DNA from 4 places in the Streptomyces sp. NPDC051286 genome. Region 3 is predicted to be linked to each of the others. Evidence: riboswitches for the same ligand, from Rfam matches in the RefSeq annotation. Region 3 holds a riboswitch; each other region holds the start of a gene.

Region 1 (4,807 bases), on a different contig from region 3:
TGAACTGCACGAACGCTATCCCCGGCTCGCCGCACTGCGGCGGCGGCTCGGCAGCCACCGGGCCCCGCAGCCGACAGTCCCGGGAGGGTGACGGCGCGGCGATGGGAGACCCGCACCCTGCGCTGCCGTCGGCGTACGCGAAGGTCCTCCACAGGGCGAGCACTTCACATCATCGAGCGGCGCCCGGAGTCCGGCACGGCTGTTCGACGCGGGCGGACCCGGTAGCCCGGCCTTACGATGCAGGAGGGCAATCGGAAGCCTCAGAGCACCGGGACGGGACCCGCAGGGTCCGCGGTCTCGCGCCTGATCACGGAGGCACGTCACATGGCACCTGACCAGATCCCAGGCATCGATCTCACCGCGGCTCCCAGCGGGGCGGGATGTGCGGACTGCTTGGCGGGCGACGGACCGGGATGGTGGATGCACCTGCGCCGCTGCGCGGCGTGCGGACACATCGGCTGCTGCGACTCCTCGCCCTCGCAGCACGGTACGAAGCACGCACGCGAGGCAGGACATCCGTTCCTGGCCAGCTTCGAACCGGGGGAGAACTGGCTCTGGAACATCGAGACCGAGGAATATTACGAGGGATTGGAGCTGCTCCCGCCCACCTCGCACCCGGTCGCCCAGCCGACCCCGGGTCCCCAGGGCAAGGTCCCCGCGGACTGGGAGCGGCAACTGCACTGAAGCCGCGCTCCTCATCCTCGGGCAGGCGTACGGGTCCTCAGGCACGGATCGGTGATGCCGCCGGGGCAGGCGAGACGGGCGATGTCCCAGCCGGCGCGCCCCGCGCCGGCCTGATAGGCGCTTTCGTAGAAGGCGAGTACGGCCCCACGTGGATCGCTCTCGGTGCGGGCCGCGTCATACGGCAGCACCGCCAGGTGGCTGCCGCCACGATCCACCCATTGCGCCGACACCGGAGTGAGGGGTTCCTCCGCCAGCCGCGCCGGTTCGGGAGCGGTGTACGAGTAGAACGCGGGCGCGGCGAACGTGTCGTCACCGAACCAGAAACCGAAGCTGATCACTTCCCGGGAGTAGGCCTCCCGGGTCACCGGGTCGATTTGCTTGGGCTGGTCGATCTGACGCTCCGAAAAGCGGGTGTGAGCGATATCGAAGGTGTGCCAGAAATGGTGCACCGGACTGACTTTCCCCGAAAACCGCGCGGCGAATTCCTCCAGTACCAGTGCTACTTGACTGAGGACCTGCCAATACCGGTTTGCCTGTTCGGGATCGTATGCCGCGTGCTCCGTGTCCTCGGCGAACGGACGGTCGGCGTCGGACAGATCGAATGGCTTGGGCAAGTTGATATCCACCTCGATGCCCAGCGCGTCCAGGGCGGCCATGACCGTCTTGTGGAAGGAAGCCACGGACTGGCCCGAAAGCGGGAACGAGACCGTCGTGCCGTCCAGTCTTGTGATGACGAGTCGATGGCCGACGAAGTCGAAGTCCACCGTGAAAATCGGGTTGCCGTCGATCTGCCCCATGGGGCGGGTGGTGATACCGCGGCCAGTGAGGTGAAACGGGACGTTCCACCAGTGATTGCGCCGGACACTGGCCGCGAGACGGATCTTTCCGATGATCTGCGCGAAGCGGTGGAGCGTCTCTTTGGTGTCACGCCATTCGGCGAGCGGCATGGGCGGGAACAGCTCCATCGCCATCACTTCTCTCATGCTGCCGGACGGTCCCGGCGGGCGGGCAGGGCGTTCTTCCGCACCATCATGGCCATGCCCAAGGTGTGCGGCACCTTGTGCGGCCGCCGTGGTGTCGTTCGCGTGAACCTGCACGCCTGGACGGTGGGCGGCCACTCGCGCGCCGCAGTCGGCGCAGACGGGTGACGCGCGGCTGCTCCTGGTCGTCTCCCCGGGGACGCCCTTCCCGACGAGTCGGAGGCGGGGTGTCCGTCCGGCAGCGCCAAAATCTCCTAAATGTCGCAATTTTGGCGATAAGGGGAAATCGCTCGCCGTTCTGGTGAACGTGCAACCCGTGCGGGCCTGAGCTTTTACGTACCGGGCAAATCGCCCTTTTCGGGCTGAGTGGTGAGAGTCACCTTCCGGACCCGCGGACGCATTGGCATGCCGCCCGGTTCCCTTCTGTGCCAAGAAAGTTGGCTTCGCGGACCGGGGTGGAATGTGAAAATTTCCGCGACTCGATCTTGTAAATGAATTGTGATCGAGAAATGGGGACTTGTTCGGGTCGGAGTTTCTCGCCTACGGTCACCGTCAATCCGGATGGAACGCCGAATCCTGCCGCCGTCCGGGAACCCGACCACTCACGTACGGCAGGAGCGGGGGACCCGCGCAAGCCGCCGATCCGGTATCCGGAACGGCTAGGGGTGAAGTCGTATTCCCATACGACGAGGCAACTCCAGCCTTAACCCGACAGCTCACCTCGTAGGCGACGGAGAGGAATACGCCATGCCCGCACAGGTTAACCACCGTCGTCGTAAGCCCAGTTCGCTGACTCGCGGATTCATCGCCGTGAGCACGGGCGGAGCCGTTCTCGCGCTTCCGATGATCGGGGCAACCGTTGCCTCGGCAGCGCCGGCGCAGCCTGCCACCGCCGCCGTCTCCAAGACAGTGGCGCCCGCTGCCGCCCCCGCCAAGCCGGCTGCCGTGCGGGCGGCTACGCCCACCATCTATTCCGTGATAGCCGGTGATTCCCTTTACAGGATCGCCCTGAGTCATTCCGTGAGCGGCGGTTGGCAGCAGCTGTACAAGGACAATCGAGCGGTCATCGGAGCCGACCCCGGCGTCATTCACGCGGGCCAGAAGCTCACCATCGGCGCCACCGCGACCACGGCGGTCGAGTCCACGACGGCCGCGAGCACCGCCGCTGCCGTCACCGCGAAGCCCGCGACGTACACGAACGACCTCGACGGCTGGATCAAGGAGTCGCTGGCCGTCATGGCCCAGCACGGCATCCCCGGCAGCTACAACGGCATCCACCGCAACATCATGCGCGAGTCCGCGGGCAACCCCCGGGCCATCAACAACTGGGACTCGAACGCCGCCAAGGGCACGCCGTCCAAGGGCCTCCTGCAGGTCATCGACCCCACGTTCCGGGCCTACCACGTGCCCGGTACGTCGATGGACCCCTACGACCCGGTCGCCAACATCACGGCCGCATGCAACTACGCCGCCGCCAAGTACGGCTCGATCGACAACGTGTTCGGGGCCTACTGACGCCCGGTTGCGTTGATTCAGGCATGACGGGTGGCGAAGGTCCGATGGGGCTTCGCCACCCGTTCCCGTCGGTGTCGCGCACGGGAGACTGTGCAGAAGTCGAGAAGTCAGCCCGCCTTGCTTCGCATCCTGCGGCGTCGCCGGAACGTCCGAATGCGCCCAGTATGAGGACGCTCCTCCGCCTTGCGATGCACCGCATCTGACGCCGTGCCCTGATCCACCAGGGATTACGGGTCGGCCCTTACGGCCTGGTGCACGATAGCGAGCGGGCTCCCGGCGTCATGCGACTCCGCTTCCGGCGTTGTCGTCAGTCGACGACTCCCCCATGGCCTTGAAGGCACGGGAGGGGCCCCCTTCGCGTCGCCTCCCTCTTCCGCCTTGGATTCGAAGCCGCATGACGCCGCTCGCTGATCCACTCGCTATCGTGCACCAGGCCGTTAGTGTGTGCGACCAGGTTCGGCCCGCCGGGGGCGGCCCGCCTGACAGGCAGCGTTGCGCATCCGGGCCGCCTCGGTCGGGTGCATGTTACCCATCGGTATGTAGTGACTTAATGCGCGAACAGCAGTAGAACCAGTTTCACTCTCTGGAGAGTGAGGCGTGTCACATGAGTGACTTTACCATGCACAATGCAGGCCCCAAGGGCCTTTCGCGTCGAAGGTTCATCACAGGAACTGGTTCTATTTTAGGAGCCGTGGCCCTTGCGGGTCACACCACCCCGGCCCAGGCCGGGGTCGGCTCCACAACTGCCCCGATCGACTCCGGGGCCCATGTCCCGGCCCTGGTGATCGGCACCGGATACGGTGGCTCCGTCGCCGCGCTGCGTCTCGCCCAGGCGGGCGTCGACGTGCACATGATCGAAATGGGCATGGCCTGGGACACCCCCGGCCCGGACGGCAAGATCTTCGCCAACACGACCTCCCCGGACAGCCGGTCGTACTGGCTCCGCACCAGGACCAAGCAGCCCCTCAGCAACTTCCTCGGCTTCCCCATCGACAAGAACATCACCCGCACCACGGGGATCCTCGACGCCGAGGAGTTCAGCGGGATCACCGTCTACCAGGGCCGTGGCGTCGGTGGCGGCTCGCTGGTCAACGGTGGGATGGCGGTCACTCCCAAGCGCGAGAATTTCGGAGCCGTCCTCCCGTCGGTGGACGCCGACGAGATGTACGACATCTACTATCCGCGCGCCAACGCCGGGCTCGGGGCCGGCACCATCGACCCGGCCTGGTTCGACACCGCCGCGTGCTACCAGTACGCCCGGGTCGGCCGTGAGCAGGCCCAGCGCGCCGGCTTCCCGTTCGTCTTCGTGCCCACCGTGTACGACTGGGACTACATGAAGCAGGAAGAGGCCGGAACCGTCCCCAAGTCGGCGCTGGCCGGCGAGATCCTCTACGGCAACAACTACGGCAAGAAGTCGCTGCAGAAGACGTACATCGACCGGATCAGGGCCACCGGCAGGGTCGTCATCTCGCCGCTCCACAAGGTGACTTCGGTCGCCCCGGCGCCAGGCGGCGGTTATACGGTCGTCATCGACCAGATCGACACCGGCGGTGTCACCACGGTCACCAAGACGGTGACCGCCGACCGGGTGTTCTTCGCGGCCGGCAGCGTGGGTACCAGCAAGCTGC
Region 2 (4,807 bases), on a different contig from region 3:
AGCCTACGGCGCGGTCAGCGGTCGCGTAGGGCCCGGGGCCGGGGCAGTCTGAGAGCTCCGATCAGCCGTGCAGCACGGGCTGGGGCCGGGTCGCGGGTCGGCGGCCGACGGCGCACTGCGTGAGAGGCTGGTCTAGACAACCATTGATTCGTGAAGGGCAGAACCATGGCTGAGCGTCGCGTCAATGTCGGTTGGGCCGAGGGCCTGCACGCCCGCCCCGCCTCCATCTTCGTTCGTGCCGCCACGGCGTCCGGTATCCCCGTGACGATCGCCAAGTCCGACGGCCCCCCGGTGAACGCCGCCTCCATCCTCGCGGTGCTCGGTCTCGGCGCGCACGGCGGCGAGGAGATCGTACTCGCCTCCGAGGCGGACGACGCGGAGGCGACGCTCGACCGGCTGGCGAAGCTGGTCACCGAAGGACTCGAGGAACTCCCGGAGACCGTCTGATTGCAGGGTTCCGATCAGGGGGAAGCCTTTCCGGCCGGTTCCTGTCGGGCGCATTTCTGCGCCGGAGCCGCGACACCCCCAACCGGGGCCGTGACTCCTGCGTTTTCTGATACCGGCAATACCTCTGGAGCGAATTTTGTGCAGCCCAAAGAAATCCCTGCGCACTTAATTCACTTTTTATACAGCGCAGGTGTTAATGCCGGTCGCTCGCGGTGTTTACGGCATGTTGCGAAGTCCTCACCCGACCGCCGGAACAGGGGGCGCCGGCATCACGGCCCGAAGCACCGTCCGCGCGACGCAGCCGGTGCGCGGCGGCGGCCCGCGCGGCGTGCTGAGCGGCCAGCGCCCTGGCCCGTTCCGCGTCGCCGCGCGCCACGGCGTCCACGATGGCTGCACGGTCGCCCCAGCAACCGGCCAGGCGGGCCGGCTGCTCGACCGCGTACATCCAGGCGATCTTGTGGCGTAGCTGGGTGAGCAGCGCGATGAGCCCGGGGCTGCCGGACGCCTGGGCGAGCGTCTCGTGGAACCAGCCGCCCAGGGAGCGCAGATCCTCCCCCGTACCCCGCCGCGCTCTGTCCTGCCCCAGCCTGACCAGGCCGCGCAGCACCTTGAGGTGCGCCTCGGTGCGGCGTTGAGCGGCGCGGGCCGCACCCAGCGGCTCCAGCAGCATCCGTACCTCCAGAAGGTCGGCGGCCTCCTGCTCGGTGGGCTCGGCGACACAGGCACCGGCATGTCGGCGGGTGACCACGAAGCCCTCGGACTCCAGGGTGCGCAGCGCTTCCCGCACCGGGACCCGGGAGACCCCGTAACGGCGCGCGAGCAGCTCCTCGGTGAGTCTGCCGCCGCGCTCGAAGACACCGGAGACGATGTCGTCACGGATTGCCGTGCATACCGATTGCGCCGGAATGCGCATGTCCGAACCCCTCCGCCTTAATCCCCCGCGAAACGCGACCGATCGACGCCTGTTCCGTGACTCTATTGCAAGGCGACCGCATTTCCGAAGCCGGACCGAAAACCATGAATATCCTTTGGCCCGGTGGCGGTTCCGCGGGGCGGTTCGGCAGGAACGGACATGCCGAAGGCCCCGGCGGAAGCCGGGGCCTTCGGCATGTTGTGGATGGGACGTCGGTCAGACGTTCACGCCATGGGCGCGCAGGTACGCCACGGGGTCCATGTCGGAGCCGTACGAAGGCGTGGTGCGGGCCTCGAAGTGGAGGTGCGGTCCGGTGGAGTTGCCGGTCGAGCCGGAGAGGCCGATCTGCTGACCTGCGCCGACGCTCTGGCCGACGGAGACGCCGATCGACGAGAGGTGGCCGTACTGGGTGTACGTGCCGTCCGTCATCCGCAGCACGATGTTGTTGCCGTATGCGCCGCCCCAGCCCGCCTCGACGACCGTGCCGGCGCCGACGGCGACGACGGAGCTGCCGGAGGCGGCATGGAAGTCGATGCCCGAGTGGCGGCCGGAGGACCAGAGGGATCCGCTCGACTTGTAGCCGGTGGTGACGTACGAACCGGCGACCGGGAGCTGGAAGGATCCCAGGCGGGTGCGCTCGGCGGAACGGGCGGCGCGGGCCTTCGCGTCACGGGCCGCCTTGGCGCGGGCCTCGGCCTTGGCCTTCGCCGCCGCCTCGGCCCTGGCAGCCTCGGCAGCCTTCGCAGCGACGTCGGCCTGGCGCTTCTGCACCTCGGCCTGGGTGGCCACCTGGTCGGCGAGGGCATCCTCGATGGCGACGATCTGGGTCAGACCGGTTTCATCGCCGGAAGGGACCTCGGCATCCGTGGCGAGGGCCGGAGAGGCCAGTCCGCCGATGACACCGGTGGTCGCCAGCGTTGCGACTCCGGCGACGCGTGCACTCCGGCGCTTCAGGCGGCTCGGGGCACGGTGCTTCCCGGTGGGGCGGGGGAACGCCATGAAGTAGCTGGTCCTTTCCTTCCTTCTCGCCTACCGGGTTAGCTGACGGGTTCGGAGCAGGAAGGTCTCCTACGGATCCCGGGCCTCAGAGGAGGTCGCGGCATCCGATTCACCCCAGGGACTGTGTGGGTCCCCGGCTCCCCAGGCTCGCGCCTGATGGGGACTCGGCGATCACTGCCCGGCGCCACGGATGCGGCATTCGAGTGACGGACAGCGGAGCCGACGCTAGGCGGGGGTACTTTCATTCACCAAACGGACAGGGCGCTTTGTAGCGCATCCCACAGGGCAAGCAAGAACCTTTCGTCTCGAATCAGGCAAAAGGGAAGACCCTGGCGGGAAGCGACTCGCCAGGGCCCCTCTTCGCCCCTCTTTGCGGGGCTTGATGCATCAGCCGGTGACGACCGACACCTCTCCGATTCCCAACGCCCTGACCGGCTCCTCGATCTGCGCGGCGTCGCCGACGAGAATCGTGACCAGCCGGTCCACCGGGAAGGCGTTGACCACGGCTGAGGTCGCCTCGACCGTGCCGGTCTCGGCCAGGCGGGCGTACAACTGCGCCTGGTAGTCGTCCGGGAGGTGCTGCTCGACCTGGTCGGCGAGCGTACCGGCGACGGAGGCAGCCGTCTCGAACTTCAGCGGGGCGACACCCACGAGGTTCTGCACAGCGGTCTCGCGTTCGGCGTCGGTCAGCCCCTCGGCCACCAGGGTCCGCAGGACCTTCCACAGGTCGTCGAGCGCCGGTCCGGTGGACTCTGTGTCCACTGAGCCGCTGATCGCCAGCATCGCCGCACCGGTCGCCCCGGAGGCGGAGTCCGGGGCCGTCGAGCGCAGGACCTGCCCGAAGGCCCGCACGCCATAGGTGTAGCCCTTCTCCTCGCGCAGCACCCGGTCCAGCCGGGAGGTGAGTGTGCCGCCCAGGCAGTAGGTGCCGAGGACCTGGGCCGGCCACACACTGTCGTGCCGGTCGGCGCCGATGCGGCCGATCAGCAGCTGCGTCTGCACGGCGCCCGGACGGTCGACGATCACCACGCGGCCGGTGTCGTCGGCGGTGATCGGCGGGACCGGACGGGGCTCCACAGTGTTCCCGGTCCAGTCGCCGATGGTGTCGGCGAGCAGGGCGTCCAGGTCGATACCGGTGAGGTCGCCGACGACGACGACGGTCGCGGTGGACGGCCGGACATGGGCCTCGTAGAAGGCGCGCACCGCCGCGGAGTCGATCCGCTCCACCGTCTCCTCGGTGCCCTGGCGCGGGCGTGACATCCGCGACGTGGCCGGGAAGAGCTCCTTGGAGAGCTGCTTGGCGGCACGCCGGGCGGGGTTGGCCTGCTCGTGCGGAATCTCGTCGAGCCGGTTGTTCACCAGTCGCTCGATCTCGCTGTCGGCGAACGCGGGCGCCCGCAGCGCCTCGGCGACCAGACCCAGCGCCTTGGCCAGCCGGGAGGCCGGAACCTCCAGGGAGACCCGCATGCCGGGATGGTCGGCGTGCGCGTCGAGAGTGGCGCCGCAACGCTCCAGCTCAGCGGCGAACTCCTCGGCGGAGTGCTTGTCGGTGCCCTCGGAAAGGGCCCGCGCCATGATCGTGGCCACGCCGTCGAGGCCCTCGGGCTCGGCGTCCAGCGGGGCGTCGAGGAAGATCTCGACCGCGACGACCTGCTGGCCGGGACGGTGGCAGCGCAGCACCGTCAGCCCATTGGGCAGGGCGCCGCGCTCGGGTGCGGGAAAGGCCCAGGGCCTGGCCGTGCCGGGGGTCGGCTGCGGGTGGTACTCCATCGATACTCCAGTCGCGGCAGCGTCGGTCACTTGTCCGCCCCTTCGTGCGCGTCGGTGTCGGTGTCCGTCTCATCGGCTTCCGCGTCGGCGGATTCGGCCGGCTCGACCGGCTCGTAGACGAGCACCGCCCGGTTGTCGGGGCGCAGCTGGGCCCTGGCCGCCGCCTGGACCTCGTCCGCGGTGACGTCGAGGACCCGCTGGACGGCGGTCAGGGCGAGCTGCGGGTCGCCGAACAGCACGGCGAACCGGCAGAGTTCATCGGCGCGGCCCGCGACCGTACCGAGCCGGTCCAGCCACTCGCGCTCCAACTGTGCCTGAGCACGCTCCATTTCCTCGGGCGTGGGGCCCTCGGCGGCGAATCGGGCCAGCTCCTCGTCGACCGCGGCCTCGATCTGCGCCACCTCGACACCGCCGGACGCCTTCACGTCCAGCCAGCCGAGCGAGGGCGCGCCGGCCAGCCGCAGCAGCCCGAAACCTGCCGCAACGGCTGTGCGGTCGCGGCGGACCAGGCGGTTGTGCAGCCGGGAGGACTCGCCTCCGCCGAGCACGGTCAGCGCGAGATCCGCGGCGTCGCACTCCCTGGTGCCGTCGTGCGGCAGCCGGTAGGCGGCCATCAGCGCCCGCGCCGGGACCTCCTCGTGGACCTCTTCGCGCAGCTGCTCGCCGATGATCTCGGGG
Region 3 (4,807 bases):
GGTTACGGATACGCCTCTGCCTACGGCCCCGCCCACGGCACTCACAGCCGGATCGCGGCTCAGGTACGGAGCCACGCCAAGGCGGAGGCCAAGGCGCGCGGCAAGGCGGCGGCGCGGGCGGTCACCGAGTACGAGTCGTTCGCCACGTCCCTGGCGTTCCTGCGCCGCCGGGCCGGCCGCGGGGCGGCGGAACCGGACTTCACCGCACGTGAACTGGAACTGCTGCACCATCTCTGGCAGCGCCGGGACGTGGCCGCCCCCGCCCTGGCGTACGCGGCGCAGGCAACGGGCCGTCTGCGCCCGCACTACATGGCCCCGGCGCCGGTTCCGCAGCAGTACCAGCCGTACGGCGGCCACAACCCGTACCTGTCGCCCTGAGGACGGCGAACGACTGCGTCTCCTCGGCGGTCCAGCCGAAGACGTTGCCGCCGAGGGCGAGCGGGAAGACCTGAAGGCCGGAAGAGCCCAGTCTGCGGAGAGCGGCCATAAGCGGATCAGCAGATTCCGGCGGTGCTGCTATTCCATGCATGGCGCACGCGAAAGCCGTGGCCAAACGAACCGGCAGCCCTGACGTCGGGGGGTGAGCGTCAGGACTGCCGGGGATCGGTGGCGGGCCGGTGGGACCGGCCCGCGTTCATCGCGTCAGACCGTGAGGCCCTTGTCGCGCAGCCAGGTCATCGGGTCGATGCCCGTGCCGCCCGGGGTGTGGACCTCCAGGTGGAGGTGGGGACCCGTCACATTTCCGGTGGCACCGACGCGGCCGATGGTGTCACCGGTGGTGACCTTCTGGCCGGCGCTGACGTCGATCGACGATTGGTGACAGAACCACAGCTCCGTACCGTCCTCGAGCTCCAGGACCGTGCGGTAGCCGTAGGAGCCGGACCAGCCCGCCGACTTGATGGTGCCGGTGTGGACGGCCTTGATCGGGGTGCCGGTCGGCGCCGCGAAGTCGAGACCGGTGTGGTAGCCGGAGGACCACATCGAACCGGCTACGCCGAAGGTCGAGGTGATCGTGTACGAGGAAGTGGGAATGGCATAGGCGGCGGCCAGTTTGGCGAGCCGCTCGGCCTCGGCCTTCGCCTTCGCCTCTTCCTCCGCCTTCTTCTTCGCGGCCTCGGCCTTGGCCTCGGCGACGTCCTGCTTCTGCTTCGCCTCGGCTGCCGCCTTCTCCGCGGCGGCCTTCTCCTCGGCCGCCTTGGCCTCCGCGTCGGCGGCGCTCTGCTGCTGCTCTGCCTGCTGGAGGATGCGGGCGCGGAGCGCCTCGCCGGCGTCGGTGGCGCCCTGCTCGGCCTCGGCGGTGGTGATGCCCGCGCTGGTCAGCGGTGCGGCGGCGGTCTGGGCCTGGTCGGTGGCGGACTCCTCGGAGAACAGCGCGCCCACGCCGGGGAGGGAGTTGGCGTCGGGGAGCTTTTCCGCGAGGGAATCGGGAAGAGAGATGGAGACCGGCGGCTTGCTCTGCGCGGTGGCCATGCCGCCCGCGCCGACGGCCGCGATGACGCCGACGCCGAGAACCGTGGAGCTACGGGCGAGCCCGTTGCGCTGCTTGGCGACGCGGTGCCTGCCGCGTACGGGGCGGACGGACTCCTCGGTGGGGTTCCATTCCTCCCAGGCCCGGTCGGTCTCTCCGAGGCCTTCGGTCCCGAACTCGGCGGTGAGCCCGGTGCCGGACTCGGTGCCCGTCGCGGCTGCGTACTCAGTGGTGAAGTCGGAGCCGAACCGGGAAGGGGCTTCGGGGGCAGGCTTGTTGGACGCCACGGAGGCGCACTCCTTTCCTTCCTTCTCGCCTACCGGGTTAGCTGACGGGTTCGGAGCAGGAAGGTCTCCTACGGATTCCTCTGCCTCTCACGAGACACAGGTGTCCGATTCACCCCATGGAGGTGGTTCCCCGGTTCCCTTGCGGAATTCGGCGCTCGCGCACGGTGCCGCCACTGACGACGGCTGGGACGACCGCGCTGCGTTATCGAACGTTAATAGACGCACAGGCCTGATTCCAAGCTGTTCCTACTGATCGTCCACGATCTTGGCCTGGACTTTACTGGACACAACCGGTCGGAATCGGGCGAGTTGACCCGGCCTCAGTCACTACTGTCTTTCTGACGTTGCGTCAAACGTTATGCAGAGCGGCACTCCTCGATTACGCACGGTTGCATCGCCCTCGTGCGCTCACCGCAGCCGCGCCTCATTCCTGCCCGCGCCTCACGATCTTCACGGTCCTGCGCCGCTCCGGCTGCCCCTCCGCGGGCCGTACGACCGCGACCAGCGCCATGTCGTCGGTGGACTTGCCGCCCGTGTGCAGCCGTACGTCATCGGTCAGCGCGGACAGCAGCTCTTCGGGCCCGGGGAAGATCCGCCCACGCAGCCGGGCCGCCGGGTCGTAGAACACCCCATGCTTGTCACGCGCCTCGGAGAGACCGTCGGTGTAGACGAGCAGCGTCGTCCCGGCGGCCAGACCCCAGGCGTCGGCCAGGTCCGGCCACACCCCCAGCCCCATGCCGAGCGGCAGCGCGGGCACGCTCGGCACCAGCACCTCCACCCTTCCGTCGGGGTGGAGCAGCAGCGGCTCGGGGTGGCCGCGGTTGACGATCCGTACCTCGGCACCACCGTGCGGGATCTCGGCGAGCACGGCGGTGACGAACCCCTCGACCGGATCGATCCCGCCGCGTCGCTCCCCCTCCCGCGCCAGCGCCCGCTCCAGCCGATGCGCCACCTCCTCCAGCGAAGCCTCGTGCTCGGCGACCTCCCGGAACGCACCAATGATCACCGCCACCGCCTCGACCGCGTCGAGCCCCTTGCCCCGCACGTCCCCGACCACCAGCCGCACGCCGTGCGGGGTGTCCACCACGGCGAACAGGTCGCCGCCGACGAACTCGTCCGCCTGTGCCGCCTCGTACCGCGCGGCGACCCGCAGCCCGCCGATCCAGTCGTTCGGCTCCGGCAGCACGGCCCGCATGGCGGTCTCCGCGATGACCCGCGCCGAAGCCAGCTGCTCATTGCCGCGCTCTACGACTCCGTTGATGAAGAGGGCAAGGATCGAGGCGGTGAGCACGGTGATGACCTCGAGGGACGGCACGACCTGCAGCACCGTGCCACTCTCGATCCGCAGGATGAGGATCGAGAGCAGCGAGGCGACGCCGATACGGACGGTGCTGGCCCGTGAGAAGAACGGTGCGGCGGCCAGCGGGGCCGCCACGAACAGCGGCACGGCGGTGAACGGCGGCGGGGTGAGGATGTCGAACACGAGCCCGGCGACGATCAACAACGACGGCAGTGCGCGGACGACCCGCCGGGAAGGGCTGCCGCCCCCGCCCCGCACCCCGCGCAGCTTCTCCGCCATCCCCACCTGTGCTCTCCTGCCCGGTACGCGCAGCGGCTCCTGCGGTCTCCTGCCCGATACGCCCCACGGTCTCCTGCCCAGTACGGGCCTGGCTGCGGACGGTGCCGCACTCCACTGTCCAGGCTTGCCGGAGCCCCGTCGCGCGGCGACTCCGCATCGGCCGAAGGGGGGACGGAAAACACGAATCAGGCCCGGCACGCGCTTTGCGTGCCGGGCCTGATTCTTCAGTAGCGGGGACAGGATTTGAACCTGCGACCTCTGGGTTATGAGCCCAGCGAGCTACCGAGCTGCTCCACCCCGCGTCGGTGAACACAACTCTACGCCATCCGGGACGGACGGTTGACCATGTGCTGATCCGCCCGCACCCGTCCGCTCCCAACCACTGCCCCGAGGAACCGAACCGGCCGGTCGGTCTCAGTTCGATTCGGTGATGTGCGGGGCCCGCTTCGCGTGGACCACCGGCTTCGCCGTGTTCGCACCGCGCTGGAGTGCGTGGAGGATCGCCAGCCCCTGGCTGACCACGCCCGCCGCCATCTCGTTGACACCGTTGGTGCCGTTGAGCACGGTGAGGTCGGCCCCCGACATCCCGCGGGCGGCCGCGTCGGCCAGGGCGGGCAGGTTCTCCACGATCCGGTTGGCCGCGATCAGCTCCTGATTGCCGTCCCGGAGCGAGGCGGCACGCGCGGTGTTGGCGTCGGCCTGCGCCTGGGCGACGGTCCGTTCGGCGTACGCAGTGCCGTCGGCCTGGAACTTCGCTTGGTCCCGGGCGGCCTCGGCGAGTGTGCGCTGCCGGTACGCCTCGGCGTCCGCCGGACGCCTGACCTCCGCCTCCAGCCGTTGCGCGGCCAGCGCCGCCTGCCGCTCGGCCAGGGCGGTCTGCTCCTCGATGACCTCGTGCGAGGCCCTGGCCTGGGCGAGCGGTCCGGCCTGGGCGGCGCGGGCGTTGTACTGCTCGGTCTCGGCGAGGAAGCCGGCCCGCTTGATCGCGGTGTCCCGTTCGTACTCGGCCTTGAGCGCCGCGGCCTGCTGCTCCCGCTCGGACGCCTCCTGGTCGGCCCTGGCCTCGGCGATCCGGGCCTGGCTGGCGACGGCGGCCGCGTGCGGGGCGGCGAGGTTGTTGATGTAGCCGGTGGAGTCCTCGATCTCCTGGATCTGGAGGGCGTCCACGACGATGCCGAGCTTCTCCATCTCGCCGTGGCTGCCCGCGATGACCTCCTGGGAGACCCGGTTCCGCTCCCGGATGATCTGCTCGACGGTCAGCCCGCCGACGATGGAGCGCAGGTGTCCGGCGAAGATCCGGCCGGCGAGCTCCTCCATCTGGTCCTGTTCGGACAGGAAGCGGCGGGCGGCGTTCGCGATGGAGACGGCATCGTCACCGACCTTGAAGACGGCGACGGCGCGGACGTTGAGACGGATGCCCTGCTGGGTGACGCAGTCCTCGGTGATCTCCGCCTCGCGCAGCGCCAGGGAGAG
Region 4 (4,807 bases), on a different contig from region 3:
CGGTGTCCGGTACAGCGTCGGTGTCGTCGGTCTCGAGCAGCATTTCGACGAGGCGCGGCGGCTCCGCACCGACCTGCCCGACGAGGTCTATCTCTGGGTCAATGCCGCAGAGGGGCAGAGCTACACGGACGAGGAGGCGGACCGCTGGACGGCCCTCGACCCCCTCTTCCCGTACAGCCGTCACCCGCACCGCTCGGCGGGCATGCCGTGCCGGACCGGCGAGTCCGTCATCTCGGTGGACGGCGACGGCACGGTGCGCCGTTGCCACTTCGTCCCGGCCGAGCTCGGCAACCTGTACGACGGCAGCTACCGGCGTGCGCTCGGTCCGCGGGCCTGTCCGCTCGCCGTCTGCGACTGCCACATCGGCTATGTACATCTGGAGACGCTGCCGTTGTACGACGTCTTCGCGGGTGGCGTCCTGGAGCGCATACCAGCCCGACGCCCGGGCAAACCGGCACCCTCGGGGCGCCGGTTCCTGCCGGTGTCCCCCGTCGCCGGACAAGCCTGAAGCCCCCGAGAGGCAGAAAGGGAACGGGCACGTCCGGCCGATGAGGCCGAAGAGAGGGCTTGGGGCGTGTTTCGAAAGGAGCGTCGTCCGCCCGTAGGGCGGGCCCGGCGTCGCCTGGCAGGCGGGGCTTTCGACACACGCCCTAAAGCGGCAGGAGGTCCGGCCGCTTCGCCTCGACGTGGTCGCCGGAGGACTCGCCGCGCAGCCGACGCCCTATCCACGGAACCAGGTACTCACGCGCCCAGTGGATGTCGTCGCGCCGGACCTCCAGCGTGCCGCGCTGTGCCTGCGGGGGCCACTCCTGGTCGGGGTCAGCCGGTACATCGAAACCAAGGACCTGGGCGGCGCGCAGCGCGACCCGGGTGTGCCCCTCGGGCGACAGGTGGAGCCGGTCGTCGTCCCAGGCTCGCCGGTCCTGCACGGACTTCAGCGACCACAGGTCGAGGACCGGGCAGTCGTAGCGATCAGCGATGGAGCGCACATGGGCGGTGTACGTGGCGATCTTGCCGCGCAGATGGCGCAGGACGGGAACGCCGCGGGTGTCGAAGCCGGTCGTCACCAGGACGGTGCCGACCGAGTCGGTGAGCTCGGCGACCGCGCGCTCGAAGCGTTCGGCCACGTCGTCGGGGTCGGTGCCGGGCCGGATGATGTCGTTGCCGCCCGCGCAGAAGCTCACCAGATCGGGTGCGAGCTCCTTGGCGCGCGGTACCTGCTCCTCGACGATCTGGTCGAGGAGGCGTCCGCGTACGGCGAGATTGGCGTACCGGAAGTTTCCGTGCGCGGAGCCCTCGGGGCTCGTCGCCGCGTCGGGGTCCGGGAGCTGGTCCGCGAGAAGTACCGCGAAACGGTCCGCCCAGCCGACGAAGGTTCCGTCCGGGCCGGGGTCTCCGACTCCCTCGGTGAAGCTGTCGCCAATCGCTGCGTACGACCCGATGGCGCCATGCCGGTTGATGACGCCACGTTGATTGTTTCTCGAATCGTCTGCCACAAGCGCATATCCTGCACCGCCGAATGTGACCTACGCGACCGTAATAAGGGGTTGACGGGTGGTGAGATAGGCCACCGGTCAGGTTTTGGTAAACGGGGAATAAGCGAAGGGGCGGCGCGCCGCTGCGCACCGCCCCTTCACCGAGCTGACCGGATCAGCCGTGGATCAGACGTAGATCCCGTGCGAGGCCAGGTAGGCGATCGGGTCGATGTCCGACCCGTACGCCGGGCCGGTGCGGATCTCGAAGTGCAGGTGCGGGCCGGTGGCGTTGCCGGTGGCACCGGAGAGGCCGACCTGCTGGCCTGCGGTCACGGTCTGGCCCGCCGAGACGGAGAGCGAGGACATGTGGCCGTACTGCGAGTAGTGGCCGTCGGCGTGCTTGATGACGACCTGGTTGCCGTACGCGCCACCCCAGCCGGCGGTGACGACGGTGCCGGAGGTGATCGCCTTCACGCTGGTGCCGGTGGGGACCGGGAAGTCGATGCCCGTGTGGCTGCCGCTGGACCAGTTGGAGCCGGAGGCACGGTAGGCGGTGGTGTGGTTGCCCGGGACCGGGTGGACGTAGCCGGAGCTGTTGCTCTGGCCGGCCGAGGCGGAGGCCGTGGTGGTCTTGACGGAGCCCGAAGTCTTGGACTGCGACGCGGACTTGTCGGCCGAGGAGGTCGACGGAGCCGGAGCGGACTGCGTGGTGTCCGTCGTCGCGGCGGAGCCGGCCGGCTTGCCGCCGAGCGTCAGCTTCATGCCCGGGAGGATCAGGCTCGGGTTCTCGCCGACGACCGCGCGGTTGTCCTGGTACAGCTTCTGCCAGCCGCCCTCGACCTGCTGCTCGGCGGCGATCTTCGACAGGTTGTCACCGGCGACGACGGAGTACGTCCGGGTCTCGACCTGCTTCTTCACGACCGGCGCGGCCTCGGCGGCGGCGTGCGTGGCTGCCGACTGCGCGGTGGGCGCGGCCTGCTCCGCGGCGTGGGCACCGGTGGCGCCGAGCAGCGGAAGGGCGACGACGGCGCCACCGGCACTGATGGCGGCGACGCCACGGGCGATCGTGCTGGACTTGGGACGGCGATGCTTACCCGATGCGGGCATGAAGAATTTCCTCTCCGGCGCCTACGAGGTGAGCTGTCGGGTTCGGGCTGGAGATGCCCGGTCGCAGTTCGCGACTTCACCCCGAGCCGACCGGATCTCTCCGGGCGGCGGCTTACCTGGTTCCCCCGCTCCTGCCACACGTGAGTGGATGCGAATTCCGGGCGGCGGCAGGATTAGGCGGTCCGTCCGGATTGAGGGTGACCGTAGGCGAGCGAGGAAGGCGGAAACAAGCCGTCGATTACTCAACGGAATCCGCGCCGGGAAATCGGCGCGGAATCCTGGTCACCCTCCGTGGATTACGGATCTTGGATTTCCGCGCGACATCCGGAATACCCATCCGTGGCACCACCACGCACCGTCACGAATATGATCCCGCTCACGAGGAGGGCATCATCTCCCGTAGAAATAGGCCATGTTCCGCTAAAAGACGCAATACGGACATGTCATGAGCGTTCCCCGCGTCGGAGCCTCAGCACCTTCGCGTCCAGGTCCCCCCTCAGGCCGGTGTGCAGACCCTGATGCAGCAGCACGGCGCCGTGGTGGACCGCCCCGGTGTCCAGGTCGGTGTAGGTCGCCGCGGGGTCGAGCCCGCGCAGCCGCAGGGCCGGCGGCCGCTCCCCGTACCGCTGTGCCTCCAGCCACATCAGCACCACGGCCTCGTCGCCGTGCATGTACTGCACGGCGCTGAGTCCACCGCGCGGGGCACGCAGCCGGTACAGCGCGCCGTGCTGCACCGCGGGACGGATCTCCTTGTAGAGATCCACCCAGCTCCGTGCCTCGGCCAGTTCCTCGTCACTCCACTCGGTGAGATCCCCGCCGACCCCGAGCACCCCGGCCATCGCGCTGACGAAGCGGAAGCGCAGCGAACTGACCCTGCTGTTGAGCTGGACATTCGGACTGTCGGTGACCCAGGCGGCCATCACCTGCGCCGGATGGATCTGCCCGAAGCCCTCCTGGATGGCGAGCCGGTCGAGCGGGTCGGTGTTGTCGGAGGTCCACACCTGGTCGGTACGGGCGAGGATCCCCAGATCGATCCGGCCACCGCCGCCCGAGCAGGACTCGAAGGCGACCCCGGGGTGGGCGGCCCGCAGCCGGTCGATCAGCGTGTAGAGCGCGTCCACATGCGCGATCCAGAGCTTCTGCGGATAGTCCTCGCCCGGCCAGCCCGCATCGGTGAAGCAGCGGTTGAAGTCCCATTTCACATAGTCGATCGGGGCGCTGGAGAGCAGCCTGTCGAGCTGCTCCCACAGATGGTTCTGCACATCGGTCCGGGCCAGATTGAGCACCAACTGATGACGGAATTCGGTCCGGGTCCGCCCAGGGAAGTGCTGCACCCACTCGGGGTGCGCGCGATAGAGATCACTGTCGGCGTTCACCATCTCCGGCTCGACCCAGATGCCGAACTGCATGCCGAGTCCGTGCACTTCGTCGGCGAGCGGCTTCAGCCCGCCGGGGAATCGCTCGGGGTTGGGTGTCCAGTCGCCGAGTCCGGCCCGGTCGCTGGTGCGCCGCCCGAACCACGCGTCGTCCACGACGAACAGCTCGACGCCCATCGCCGCGGCGCGCTCGGCGAGGGCGCGCTGCTGGTCCTCCGCGATATCGAAGCCGGTCGCCTCCCAGGAGTTGTAAAGCACCGGCCGCAGGCTCTCGGCGCCCGGGACGACATGGGCCAGTTGCCAGGCGTGCCAGGACCGGCTCGCCCCGCCGAACCCTTCGGCGCTCCACAGTCCGGCGAACACCGGTGTGGTGTACGTCTCCCCCGGTGCGAGCCGCAGCAGCCCGGAGTCGTCGTATCCAGCGCCTCCGGTGATCTGCACGAGCCCGTCGGGGAGCTGCTGCACCGCGATCCGCCACGAGCCGGACCAGCCGAGCGCGCAGCCGTACACCTCGCCGTCCTCCTCGGTGGCGGCGCCGTCCGCATCGAGCGCGACCCAGGGCAGGAACTGGTGTCCGGTGTGGCCGCGCCTGCTGGAGAGGACCTTCTCGCCGTACGTCAGCTCCGACCGTACGAGCTGTGTCTCGGCCGCCCAGCGACCGTGCAGCTGACTCAGCCGCCAGCTGTCCCGGGCGGGCAGCGCCCAGGCCGCCGCGTCGGCGCGCAACAGCTCCAGCGGCGGACCGTCAGGACCGGTGTGGGTGACGGTGGCCCAGCGCTCGATGACATCGGAGTCGTCCCGCATCCGGTAGTGCAGCGTGAGCGCGAGCCGCTGCACTGAGTCGGCGAA

The links. A riboswitch is a leader RNA that binds a small molecule or an ion and turns the genes downstream of it on or off. The one in region 3 is predicted to bind cyclic di-AMP.
Region 1: another riboswitch for cyclic di-AMP. It lies ahead of ACIBB8_RS21435 (transglycosylase SLT domain-containing protein); the one in region 3 lies ahead of ACIBB8_RS24820 (M23 family metallopeptidase).
Region 2: another riboswitch for cyclic di-AMP. It lies ahead of ACIBB8_RS06615 (M23 family metallopeptidase); the one in region 3 lies ahead of ACIBB8_RS24820 (M23 family metallopeptidase).
Region 4: another riboswitch for cyclic di-AMP. It lies ahead of ACIBB8_RS32060 (peptidoglycan DD-metalloendopeptidase family protein); the one in region 3 lies ahead of ACIBB8_RS24820 (M23 family metallopeptidase).

What each region holds. Positions count from the first base shown of each region.
Region 1 is NZ_JBITER010000020.1:132,083-136,889, reverse strand. It holds gene ACIBB8_RS21450 (aromatic acid exporter family protein) at 1-91, shown strand, start outside; gene ACIBB8_RS21445 (UBP-type zinc finger domain-containing protein) at 325-684, shown strand; gene ACIBB8_RS21440 (DUF5996 family protein) at 696-1,649, opposite strand; cyclic di-AMP (ydaO/yuaA leader) riboswitch at 2,222-2,407, shown strand; gene ACIBB8_RS21435 (transglycosylase SLT domain-containing protein) at 2,412-3,179, shown strand; gene ACIBB8_RS21430 (GMC oxidoreductase) at 3,784-4,807, shown strand, end outside.
Region 2 is NZ_JBITER010000004.1:127,860-132,666, forward strand. It holds gene ACIBB8_RS06605 (HPr family phosphocarrier protein) at 166-447, shown strand; gene ACIBB8_RS06610 (GntR family transcriptional regulator) at 641-1,360, opposite strand; gene ACIBB8_RS06615 (M23 family metallopeptidase) at 1,577-2,359, opposite strand; cyclic di-AMP (ydaO/yuaA leader) riboswitch at 2,372-2,539, opposite strand; gene ACIBB8_RS06620 (M16 family metallopeptidase) at 2,747-4,129, opposite strand; gene ACIBB8_RS06625 (M16 family metallopeptidase) at 4,156-4,807, opposite strand, start outside.
Region 3 is NZ_JBITER010000026.1:80,490-85,296, reverse strand. It holds gene ACIBB8_RS24830 (PrsW family intramembrane metalloprotease) at 1-378, shown strand, start outside; partial or broken gene ACIBB8_RS24825 (aldo/keto reductase) at 370-487, opposite strand; gene ACIBB8_RS24820 (M23 family metallopeptidase) at 643-1,755, opposite strand; cyclic di-AMP (ydaO/yuaA leader) riboswitch at 1,767-1,919, opposite strand; gene ACIBB8_RS24815 (PP2C family protein-serine/threonine phosphatase) at 2,180-3,334, opposite strand; tRNA gene ACIBB8_RS24810 (tRNA-Met) at 3,563-3,636, opposite strand; gene ACIBB8_RS24805 (SPFH domain-containing protein) at 3,749-4,807, opposite strand, start outside.
Region 4 is NZ_JBITER010000052.1:6,013-10,819, reverse strand. It holds gene ACIBB8_RS32070 (STM4011 family radical SAM protein) at 1-508, shown strand, start outside; gene ACIBB8_RS32065 (SGNH/GDSL hydrolase family protein) at 651-1,496, opposite strand; gene ACIBB8_RS32060 (peptidoglycan DD-metalloendopeptidase family protein) at 1,662-2,582, opposite strand; cyclic di-AMP (ydaO/yuaA leader) riboswitch at 2,586-2,762, opposite strand; partial or broken gene ACIBB8_RS32055 (alpha-galactosidase) at 3,026-4,807, opposite strand, start outside.